2 regions of the Neobacillus sp. DZ-9 genome follow, and region 2 is predicted to be linked to the other one. Evidence: riboswitches for the same ligand, from Rfam matches in the RefSeq annotation. Region 2 holds a riboswitch; the other holds the start of a gene.
The links. Region 2 has a riboswitch for cyclic di-GMP ahead of AC59HZ_RS23250 (anti-repressor SinI family protein). Riboswitches for the same ligand answer to the same signal wherever they lie in the genome.
Positions count from the first base shown of each region.

Region 1: another riboswitch for cyclic di-GMP. It lies ahead of AC59HZ_RS05610 (ATPase, T2SS/T4P/T4SS family); the one in region 2 lies ahead of AC59HZ_RS23250 (anti-repressor SinI family protein).

Region 1 covers NZ_JCAIOL010000002.1:229,738-235,797, reverse strand. Annotated here, with positions in the region: gene AC59HZ_RS05630 (alpha-amylase family glycosyl hydrolase) at 1-16, opposite strand, end outside; gene asnB (asparagine synthase (glutamine-hydrolyzing)) at 121-1,968, opposite strand; gene AC59HZ_RS05620 (DUF2777 domain-containing protein) at 2,190-2,753, shown strand; gene AC59HZ_RS05615 (YisL family protein) at 2,933-3,301, opposite strand; gene AC59HZ_RS05610 (ATPase, T2SS/T4P/T4SS family) at 3,418-3,855, opposite strand; cyclic di-GMP riboswitch class I at 3,872-3,958, opposite strand; gene AC59HZ_RS05605 (spore germination protein) at 4,343-4,564, shown strand; gene AC59HZ_RS05600 (spore germination protein GerPB) at 4,582-4,839, shown strand; gene gerPC (spore germination protein GerPC) at 4,862-5,476, shown strand; gene AC59HZ_RS05590 (spore germination protein GerPD) at 5,473-5,679, shown strand; gene AC59HZ_RS05585 (spore germination protein GerPE) at 5,660-6,046, shown strand.
Region 2 covers NZ_JCAIOL010000009.1:168,717-174,776, reverse strand. Annotated here, with positions in the region: gene AC59HZ_RS23270 (YtxH domain-containing protein) at 1-29, opposite strand, end outside; gene AC59HZ_RS23265 (DUF1128 domain-containing protein) at 198-422, shown strand; gene map (type I methionyl aminopeptidase) at 451-1,203, opposite strand; gene AC59HZ_RS23255 (helix-turn-helix domain-containing protein) at 1,489-1,818, shown strand; gene AC59HZ_RS23250 (anti-repressor SinI family protein) at 1,899-2,051, opposite strand; cyclic di-GMP riboswitch class I at 2,079-2,169, opposite strand; gene AC59HZ_RS23245 (DnaJ family domain-containing protein) at 2,751-3,125, opposite strand; gene AC59HZ_RS23240 (hypothetical protein) at 3,268-3,468, shown strand; gene hutH (histidine ammonia-lyase) at 3,499-5,016, opposite strand; gene AC59HZ_RS23230 (DNA topoisomerase III) at 5,347-6,060, opposite strand, start outside.

The DNA of each region.
Region 1 (6,060 bases), on a different contig from region 2:
GTGTCAATCTTTTCATAAATAATATCCTCCTCATAAAAAAGAGGGGGGAGTGTTCCCCACCCTACACTCATTTTAATCGAATAAAGGTTTTATTCCAAATTTAATCTATTATTTATTGTTTTAATTCACTATATTGATATTGTAATCTTTAAACCATGTGTGCAGCTGCACAAGGTAGGCCAATAATTGTGGTCCTGTCATCAACTGGCCAAACCATGGTTCTTGAAAGGATTTCCCTCCAGAATCAACAATTGCCTCAAGCTTCTCCTTATTAAAGAATTCATGTAAGGCTGAGGATTTATCCAGCAGCACATTTTTTAAGATTTTCTGGACTGCTATTGTATACTGTGGGTTATGTGTTTTTGGGTAAGGACTTTTTTTCCGGTATAGAACTTCTTCAGGAAGGATTCCTTCAAATGCCTTTCGTAACAGTCCTTTTTCTCTTCCCCGATACATTTTCATCTCCCATGGGATATTCCAAACATATTCGACCACCCTGTGGTCTGCAAATGGGACTCTGACTTCAAGACTTGCCCCCATACTCATCCGGTCTTTCCTGTCGAGCAGGGTGGTCATAAACCATGTCATATTTATATAGAATAATTCTCGGCGTTTGGCTTCTTCTGAGCTCTCCCCTTCTAATTTTGGAGTTTCCGCAATCGCCTTTCGATATTGCTCCAAACAATATTCCTGTAATTGTAATTTTTCCTGCCAATGAGGCTTTAATAAATTTTCCCGCTCTGACACTGAACGCATCCATGGGAAACCAGGCCGCTCCAAGTCCTGTTTACGATGAAACCATGGGTAACCCCCAAAAATTTCATCAGCACATTCTCCTGATAGACTTACAACAAAGTCTTTTTTGATTTCTTTACAAAACCAGAGCAGTGAGGAATCAATGTCTGCCATCCCTGGTAAGTCTCTGACATGAACCGCTTCGATTAAATCACTAACTAACTGCTGCTGGGAAATGACCTTGTTATGGTGCTTAGTTCGAAAAATGTCTGTCATCATTTGAATATATTTCCCGTCCGAATCCGGCTGAAACTCATTGGATGAAAAATATTGGTCATTTCCTTCATAGTCAATCGAATAAGTATGAAGCTTCCCTTTATTTTGATCTGCGAAGCCTTTAGCAGCAATGGCAGTAATAATACTTGAATCCAGACCTCCTGATAATAAGGTACATAAAGGTACATCGGATACAAGCTGCCTGGTCACAGCATCACTTACTAAAAAACGTACCTTTTCTGCCGTTTCCTGTGTATTATCCTTATGTTCTTCGCTTTTTACATTCCAGTAGCGCCAGATCTTTAAGCCCTTTTTAGAAAAAGTTAACGCATGTGCGGGCCTAAGTTCCTGAATTCCTTTAAACACACCTGATCCAGGTGATCTTGATGGACCTGCTCCAAAAATCTCGGCAAGCCCTTCTTGGGTTACCTCGGTTTTCATTTCCGGGTGAGCCAGGATTGCCTTAATTTCCGAAGCAAATAAAAGTCCTTTATGATGTTCCGTGAAAAATAACGGTTTTACACCTAATCTATCTCGTCCAATAAAGAGTTGTTCGTTTTTACTGTCCCAGATTGCAAAGGCGTAGATTCCATTTAGATAATTTACACACTCTTCCGCCCATTCTATATAGGCAGTTAACAGAACTTCTGTATCAGAATGACCTTTAAAGGAATATCCTTTAGTAAGGAGAATTTTGCGGATATCTTCAGTGTTATATAATTCCCCATTATAACAAATGGTGAATTTTGCGCTTTCCTTTTGTTTGGACATGGGCTGCCTGCCCCCTTCAGGGTCGACAACAATAAGACGTTTATGCCCAAAGCCTACATGTGTCTCAGTCCAGATGTTCGTTTCATCAGGGCCTCTCTTTGCCAGGGTTTTGGTCATTTTTTCAATTATATCTGTTTGGTTTCTTACGTCCATACCATAATTAATCCATCCAGTAATTCCACACATGTACGTATCTCCTTTCTGTCAATCAAACTACTGTACATCCAATTTATGGTTTATTGTATTCAGCCCATTATTTTTGGTTAATTGTCCATTATCAGAATCACATATTTGGTATACCAAAAGGGGTTTAAATATTAATACTTAATTAAAAAAATTACCTTGTTATAAAATTTCAGGAAGATGTCTAAAAAGGAAGATGAAAGCATCTGGTACGGAGGTTAATAATGAATCGACAACAACGAATGAATCTATATGATCTTCAACAAAGAGCCTATACCGAGGGAACAGTCGAACAAATTAATGATCAGTGGATATTTTTTGATGAGGAGACGGAAGAAGCTGCTATGCTAGAGGATTATCTACAGCAGGAAATTGAAGTTTTCCGGATGAATCGATGGAAAAAAGGGATTTTGTATGAATCGGGGAAAATTCGAATCGGGAAAGAAGCGACCATGCTTCGGGACCATGACTTGGTGAGAATCCGGAAGCATTTAGTTTACTCTCTTGAAAGGCTTTTAGAAGGGGTTAATGATGACGCCTTCTTCCAATTTGTTACCACTCTAAACTCGTTAAACTTTTCCATTTACGATTGTATTTATTGCTACAATCATCTCTCATTTATATCGGATGAACACCGTAAAGATGGCGTAAATTTTATGGTTTTTGATAATCAAGAGCAAATTTGCAATGTTCAGCATCATTTTTTCTACTTTGAAAAGGTCAACGACCGCTTCGAATTCACTTTAAATACCGGAAAAAGACTTATCATCGAAAAAATGATTTCATGAAACAAAAAGGCAGGGATTGTCCCAGCCTTTTTTAGTTTCCAAATTGATTGTCTCTGCTATCTGGCCTCTTGAAAGGGTAATATGTTAATAATATTATAATAAATTAATGCGGTGAACTATTAAAGAAAGTGAATAAAATAAAAAGCTGTCTTTTTAGACAGCCTTTACTTACACAAATATTATGGATTTAAAAAGGACATTGGCAGTTGAACAAAGCCTAAATATAATACTAGCAAAAATGCCACTACAAACTGAATCCAAAATGCCGAAACTCTCCTTTGGCTAGCAACTCTGCCAAGAATCATTTCAAATAAACCAATTACCCAAAGACCAGCGACTGCTTTTAACCAATACATTGGTGTAATATTTCCAACCCCATTTAATTTGGCTAGAAGCCCAATTCCTGTTGCTATAATGAGTAAGAACAATACCCTTAAAATCATTCGAACGATTTTAGCACCTTTTGCTTTTCCTCCTTTAAGTAAGGAAAGAGCCACGAAAAATAATATTAGAGCTAAAACCCATGAAGTAATATGAGCGTGAATCATTGAATTGCCTCCTTATGTATGTTCATTTCATTTATTCCGAAACTATCATACCATAGAGAGTTCCAAAAATCGAAAAAAGTATGTTCTAAATAAAGATAATTAATATGAAATTGTTACTAACTCATGTCAGAAATTTTTTTGAGTTTTTTTATTGTTATCATTGGCCCGTTTGAAACAATTGGTGGAATCATAGCAATAACATGTCCCTCATTCGGCAGCATAAAATCAATAACAGGTGAACTTTCGTCGATTTTTCTTCCGAAAGTGGTGCCAATTTTTTTTATTACGCTTAATAAATGATCGTTATTACGGAATTGAATAGGAGTTAATAATATTTTACCATTCCGTTCACAGTACACTTCGTTTGGTCCATTCACCAAAACGTCTGTAACATCCGTATCCAATAAAAGTGATTTAATTGGCCCAAATGCATGAAAAGGCGTTAGCATCTTGAGCTTTGGAGTAGATGATTGATTTCCAGAGGAAGAAATCTCTTTTTTCAATCCTCCATCGGTTTGATTACTTTGTTCTTGAATGCGTAGTAATAGACCCATTCAGTCGACCTCCTCCTTCGGTAACTGGCTGGCATAGTGCTGATGCACTTTAGCCCCTTTAGCTTTGCGTCACTGATTTTCATCAGTTTTGCCTTTATCGAGAATCAGTAAATTTATTTTCGACTGTTCTCATTATCATCATAGTAGAAATTCACCTCTTATAATATCATACTAATCTATCATTTATAACCTTAAACAATAGTCAATTTGACTCATTTTATTATTTTTTGATAAGGCTATTTTCGCAAAGATGGTTGTTTTTCGTAAAAGTTCATCAACCCGTATAACAAGATTCTTCATGGCATCTTTTCGTAAGGACATTTGGGAAAATTGCCTACCAACTTAGTAAAAGCCCTAAATTAAGCCCCAAAAGCAACATAGTTTACGAAAAGAGCCTTTGATAAAAAACTTTATTTGGGCGAATGAATCACATTACACCCGCCCAATCATAGAATGTAAAGATATTAATAAAAAAAGGGTGTTGAACATGCCAGCAATTGTTGGAGTTGCACAGGTCATAACACTTGGAAGCAGCTCTGTTTTCCATATTGGAGATGTCTATAAAATCATGCCATTTTCTGCAGCCAAAACATTCTCTGGTGCAGGTTCTTTTAATACAGGCGAAATATTAGATGTAAATAACCGATTAAGTACAACAAATACCTATGATCCAGATTCGATTGACCAGCCAATTTCCTTTAACCTGTAAGAATTGGGGGGATATTGATGAATTTTTATATTCAGCAGAATATCCAGATTAATTTTATCAAAATTGGCGGTATTACCAATTCCTCCGTTCTGCAAATAGGGAGTGCCGGAATTATTAAATCAGCAGCTTATTTATCTAATACAGGAGGATTCACCAAACCAGCACCGCCCACTATAAAACCTGGTGAAATTACAAGTGGGGTACCATCCTCACAATTATTACTGGCTCCCTCTGTGCCGCTGCAAGCACCAGTACGGTTAGGAAGTATTGAATAAGGAGTTATAGCGAGGTGATTTAATGTATCAAGATTATTACCAATATCTTCAATGGTTGCAAAAATGTATTCAGGCTCAAGAAAATCGAATCACGGCATTAGAACAAACGATTCAAATGATGCGGGATGAAATAAAAAAATTAAATGAAAAACAATCCATCCATGTCGATAAAATTGAATATAAATTCGATCAATTAAAGGTAGAAACTCTCGAAGGTACATTAAACATTGGCTTAAATCCTAATGATTTAGCGGGAATTGAGGACTTTGCTGTTCAAAATCAATCCTTAAACACTCCATTATCTCCACAATCAAAAATGCAGAGGTCCATTAAAATTGAGGAAGCTATTTATCAATATTTGGAGTTGGATTTACCACAAATAATTGAAAATACTCAAAATAAATTAGCCATCCCACCAAATGAATCCTATTTTTCCTTTATCAAAGAAGATATTTTAAAACAACTTCCTAACAGGATAGATTATCATTTAAAAAATATGAGGTCGAAAGAGAACTCTGAAAATAATCAGTTACACGACGAACAAATCATTGAATTATTAAAGCAGGAGATCCAAAACGGGGTATTTATTTTTCTAAGTAATATCCCAGAAAATGTGAAAGGAATGAAAAACGAATGATATTTGAAGTCTATAACCGGAATCTTTGTGTCGGAGACATTAAAATTACCGGCGTCTCCAGTTCCTCGTTAGTCATGGTAGGTGATACCGAGACCATCCAGTTAGCATCTGCATTTGACACACCGGCAGAATCCTTAATCATTGGACCTTTTGTTCCATTGGCGGCGGATGTGACACCTGGCTATGCTACAGCGACTATCTAGTGTTGATCACCTTAAAGTAATGATTGCATCTTTCTCCTCAATTCTTCAGCTTGGCGATTCCTGTATTATTAATGGATTTTCCCGCGCTCTTGCTGTTCAAAGGGAAGCTGAAATATTTTTTGGAAATGAGGGCAATATGTCTTCCTATAGTGTATCTACCAAACCTATTCCATTCCTGCCAATAAATGAAGCACTTTACTTTACCGCCTATAATACCAATCCTCTGATAAAAGTTCAAAACATGGATATAATCGGTTTTTCTAGTTCATCCATTTTACATGTTGGCAATACTAAAAATGTATCATTGGAGGCCAGGGTTAAACACATACGACATGAACTTCTGTTTGGCCATGAACAGGATATATGAAATACGCATATGTT
Region 2 (6,060 bases):
ACCTTTCCTTCCTTATCTCTAATTATCATAAATCGAATTTTCAATGAAAATAATACCAAAAATACAATCTACCTTTTATTTTGCTTTATTCACGCTCCCTAAGCAAGTACGTCCGCAAACTTTATCATGAGTTTTGTATTGACATAACCTTTTTAACATGAAAAGATGGGATTAATATTTCGGAAAGGGTGACCGGAGTGAATCTATCCCAAAAGTCGGTAGAAAATGTTGAATTTATGATCGAACAGATAAAAGAGAAACTGAAGGTATTAAATCTTGGTGCGATTAAACCCTCTCACTTCGATGAGGAAATGTACGAGGAATTAAAAGAGATCTATGAAATGGTACTACGAAAGAATTCCTTTAGTCCAAATGAAATGCAGGCTCTTGTAGAAGAATTAGGAAATCTTCGAAAAAGGTAAAAAAACAGATCACGAGGATCTGTTTTTTTTATTTTCCCTGATCCGTTAAAATAATCGGACCGTCTTTGGTAATAGCAATTGTGTGTTCGTATTGAGCTGAGTTTTTACCGTCAATTGTGCGGGCGGTCCAGCCATTGTTATCCATCTTCGTTTGGTACCTGCCAACATTAACCATTGGTTCAATCGTAAACACCATTCCTTCTTTAATTCGAGGTCCTTTACCTGGCAGCCCATAATGCGGTACATCCGGTTTTTCGTGGATGACAGTTCCAATTCCGTGTCCAATAAAATCCCGAACGACTGAGAATCCTTGACTTTCAACATATTTTTGAATGGCATGTCCTATATCCCCAATTCGGTTGCCAGGAACGGACTGTTCAATCCCTTTGTACAGTGCTTCTTTTGTTACGTTTAATAAATGGTCTGTCTCCGGTGAAACTTTGCCAACTGCATAAGACCATGCAGAGTCAGCCAAAGCACCGTTATAATTAACAACCATGTCAATCGTAACAATGTCTCCCTCTTTTAGTGGCTCTTTTCTTGGAAAGCCATGGCAGATTTCGTCATTTATACTCGCACAGGTTGCATATTCGTACCCTTTATAGCCTTTTTGCTCAGGGGTAGCATTATTTTCGCTTAAAAATTGATCGACAAACTGATCAATCTCCCAAGTTGTTATACCCGGTTTAATTCGCTTCGCTATTTCTCTATGACACGCAGCCAGTATTTCTCCCGCCTTTTTCATCGCTTCAATTTCACGTTGTGACTTAAGTACAATCATGTAAGGGGCCCCTTCCTTTTTGTTTAATTTTATGTAGGTTAAGCAATATTGTTCGTAATAGAAACATACTTATGTCAAAATTATACTTTAAGACTATATAGGCAACACTATTAATATTAACTCTATCCGATTATTTTTTCAAAATTACTTATGGCCTCGGAAACTAAAACATTAATTTGCAAAGTTCATAATTTTGTCATTATCCTCCGTTCGTAATATGGTACTTACATATTCTTTTTGGTAGAATTAACATATAAACAATAATAAATAGGTGTGTGAGGCTCAATGATTGGTGACCGCGTAAAAAAATTTCGCTTAGAGAAGAAAATGTCACTATCCGAACTTGCTGAGCAGGCAGGTGTTGCAAAATCTTATTTAAGTTCACTTGAAAGAAACCTGCAAAAGAATCCTTCAATTCAGTTTCTTGAAAAGATTGCTGCTGTACTAAATCTTCCTGTGGAGCATTTAATACATGAACAAATAGATAAAACTGAGTTAGATAGTGAATGGATGAATATTGTGAAAGAAGCCATGAATTCTGGTGTATCAAAAGATCAATTTCGTGAGTTTCTTGAATTTAATAAGTGGCGGACAAACCAAAACAATAACCAATAGGATTTTTTTACCATGAAAAGAAAAAGCATTCTACAAAACATAAATTTTTTGTAGAATGCTTTTTCTTTTCCCATATGTACTCAGATGTTTTTAGTTATTAGCTTTTTTACCTGATATTGATTGAGGAATTCCCGTACTTCATCTAATGATAAACCGAGCTCTTTCGCCTCTAATATAAGCCCCATCCATTCCTCGTCGATGACATCCATTTTTCTTTCTGTAATTACCATCATTTTCCCCCCCTAAAATACATTCGTATTCCAGGTAGCCCGGCCATCATAGTAAGTAAATACCTACCTTAGATCCTCGGCTTTGCGTCCCTGTTTTTCAACAGGTTTGCCCTTTTCTGTCTTTAATGAACCTAATTCATCACCGACTTACCAATCATCACTAACATTTCTAGGTCAATATACTTAATCGTTTTCGATATGTTCATTATATATAGTCCATTTATAACAGGGTGTTAGATTTTGTCATTTTTTTATAAAATTCTAACAATTTTTTAGAACAAATAATTCCAAAATCCTACAAAATATCCTCTTTTGTTTTATTTCTAGTTGTTTTAATTGGAAAAGGGAGGAAAATACCGTCGAATTCCCCTTTTAATTTCCAAAATTACTTATTATATCTGGCTTTAATATTTGTCTAAAATGTGACAAAGAGCATATAATGAAACCAATATATAAATATACTTAATATTAATAATTTTCCAATAATAACAATTAGAGGTGATGTACCTTGACCTTTATTCATGTCTTAAACTTCTCGATTCCGATTGCATTTATGGTATTTGCAGGATATTTTCTTGACCGCATGTGTAAACCCTCAAAAACAGAAGAAAAAGCTGGCGAAGAGTAAACTGTTAACAGCTCCTCTACGACACAGCTTTTTTTATTTTGCTATTTTAAACTTGCCTGTTGATTTCCGGCCTTTTATTTAAATTTATTTTGTACCTTTAACTCGTAGTTCTTAAAAATGGAAGAATTCGTTTTCACACCTTTTTTGGACATTATCTGATTGAAACGAATCAGTTTTTCATTTAACTTTCTTTGTAGGTTTTCTTTTTCAATACTATCATCTGTTTTTTTTATTAAATCCTCTATCGTCATTAATTCTTGACGTAAATGACTTTCCTCCTGGGTATATCCTGCATTTTTCAGCAATTTATAAGCCATCCGCAGCTCCTCGGGAATTCCCGACAAATCCTCTAGCTGCATTGGTTTTCCCAATCCTGGAAGATTTTCGAACTCTCCATCTTTATATGCTTTTTTAATACGGTCTTCCGAGACAATTTGAAACATGTCCATGTTAAAGCCTCCTTTTTACCATATATGTAAGTTAATTATATCAATTTCTAAGATAAACTTTAAAGTTAACATCTTTAAGGACAAGTAATTATTTCTATTCTGTTAGGGCATGCTACATGCGTATAAGAAAGGAGTGTTGAGTTTGGCTCGTGGAGAACATTTTAACCACAAAAGAAAACACCATCCAGGTGAGTTTCCTCAGAATAGCCTAGTGGAAAAGCATGTAAAGGAAGCCATTGGCGACGAAGAATTGATTGTAACCCAGGAAGCATTTAAGAATAGAATCGAGGAAGACGGCGGCCGCGGTGATACCGCCCGTGTGCTGCCGGAACAGACAGAATAAAAAGGCGTGAGCAACTCACGCCTTTTTCCTTTAGAATGTTTGTTTTAAGCTTCTAACCATCTGGGAAAATTCAATATTTTTAAGCCACTCAGATGCCTTTTCGATATCTTTAGAAAATACTCGGTCATGAGTAATGGCAGGAACCTGTTCCCGGCCTTTTTCAAAGAGTAGCTTTGTATGTGTTGCCATTTTTTCGACTCCACGGAATTCTACAGCCTGCATGGCACAAATCAACTCAATTGCAAGGACCTTTCTAGTGTTTTGAATGATTTGATAAGCATGTCTGGATGCAATTGTTCCCATGCTGACATGATCCTCCTGATTTGCTGATGAAGGAATCGAATCCACGCTGGCAGGATGGGCAAGAGTTTTATTTTCTGAAACAAGTGAAGCGGCTACATATTGCATAATCATTGCCCCTGACTGTAAGCCTGGTTCAGGGCTTAAGAATGGCGGCAAATCATTTAATTGCGGATTGATTAAACGTTCAATCCTTCTTTCAGAAATGTTAGCTAATTCGGCAACAGCAATTTTCATAAAGTCCATGGCAAATGCAATCGGCTGACCATGGAAGTTGCCGCCAGAGATTACTTTTTCACCATCATCGAAAATTAACGGATTGTCAGTTGCCGCATTCATTTCAATTTCTAGTTTTTCTTTTACATAATCAAGAGCCTGCCAAGATGCACCATGAACTTGTGGAATACAACGAAGTGAATAAGCATCCTGAACTCTAAGCTCTCCCTGCATGGTCGTTAATAAGCTGTCACTTAAATATTGGCGGATTCTCGCAGCTGTATCAATCTGCTGTTGATAGCCCCTTGCCACATGAACTTCTTCAGCAAAAGCATCAATTATTCCATTTAATCCTTCGATTGTCATGGAAGCAATAAGCTCACTCTCATGAGCAAGCTGCTCAGCCTCAAGATATCCTACTACCCCCATTGCGGTCATTGCTTGAGTACCATTAATCAAAGCGAGGCCTTCTTTCGCTTCTAATGTAACAGGAAGGATTTCTTCCTGCTGTAGTGCTGAAAGGGAGTCCATGCGATTTCCTTTATAAAAAACTTCGCCTTCACCGATTAGTACTAAGGCAAGATGTGATAATGGAGCTAGATCACCACTTGCTCCAAGCGATCCTTGTTGCGGAATGACAGGGATAATATCCTTATTTACTAATTCAATAAGTTTTTCAATAACAAGCGGTCTGATTCCTGAGAAGCCCTTTAAAAGTGCATTTGCACGAAGAAGAACCATTGCCTTTGCAACAACTTCAGGGAAAGGCTCGCCTACACCGCAGGCATGTGAACGAATTAAGTTAAGTTGAAGATCCTGTACATGATCCTTGTCAATTAAAACATCACTAAATTTACCAAAACCGGTAGTAATTCCATAAACAACCTTAGATTCTGATACGATTCTTTCCACTGCTTCCCTGCTTTTTGCAGCAGCCTCCATGCTTTGTTCAGAAGCACGGACCTTTTGCTTGCGAAATAAAACATCCTTCATTTGCTCCAACGTTAAACTATTCCCAGTAAGTGTAATCATTTCTCCATCTCCTCTAATACTTTAGTATAATAAAGAAAGAGGCTGGACTCGTATCTGATTAGATTTTGAGTCCAGCCTCTTTTATGAACATAACGGAATATTGTATGAATTTATTGCGATGCCTCATTGTTATCATCCCATTCAAAAAAATTATAAAACTATCGTATCGATAATTATTGTATGCGAAGAAAACCCTTACTGTCAATTAAATTTTCAGAATTTTAACACGATAATACTTTAGCACAATAACAAATGAAAGGTAATAGGGATTGATAAAGGGGCCATTCATAAAGATATTCTATCTTCGTGAATGGCCCCTTTAATAGATGGTTAATCAAACTTTAACCCTTTTAATGCCTCTGCCATCGCATTATTCAATGGTTCTTCGTCTTTCTGCTGATTTTTTAGATACTTTTGTACAGTGCGCTTATCCACTTTGCCGCTAGATTCTTTTTTGCGGCGTGCTTCGAAAGCAGATAGTTTTTCACGATGTCCACATTTACATACGAAGATTTGGCCCTCGCCTTCGCCGCGAAGTTCCAGTTTTTTATGGCATTGTGGGCATCGTGCATTTGTGACTCGAGATACATTTTTACGATGACCACATTCCCGATCTTGGCACACGAGCATTTTACCTTTTTTTCCATTTACTTCAAGCATTGGTTTTCCACAGTCTGGACAATTCTTAGTAGAAATATTGTCATGCTTGTATTTTTTATTACTTGCTTTAATTTCAGCAACGATTTCTCTTGTGTAGTTTTTCATTTCACTAATAAAGACTTCTTTTTTCAACTTTCCATGAGCAATCTGATCAAGCTTTTGTTCCCACTCACCTGTTAAAGTAGGTGACTTTAGCTCTTCAGGCACTAAATCTAACAATTGACGTCCTTTAGACGTAATGTGAATGTCTTTTCCGCGCTTTTCGATTAAGAATGAATTGAATAGCTTGTCAATTATATCAGCACGTGTTGCAACAGTACCTAATCCACCAGTTGATTTTAACGTTTCTGCCAGTTGTTTATTTTTTGTTTCCATATACTTCGT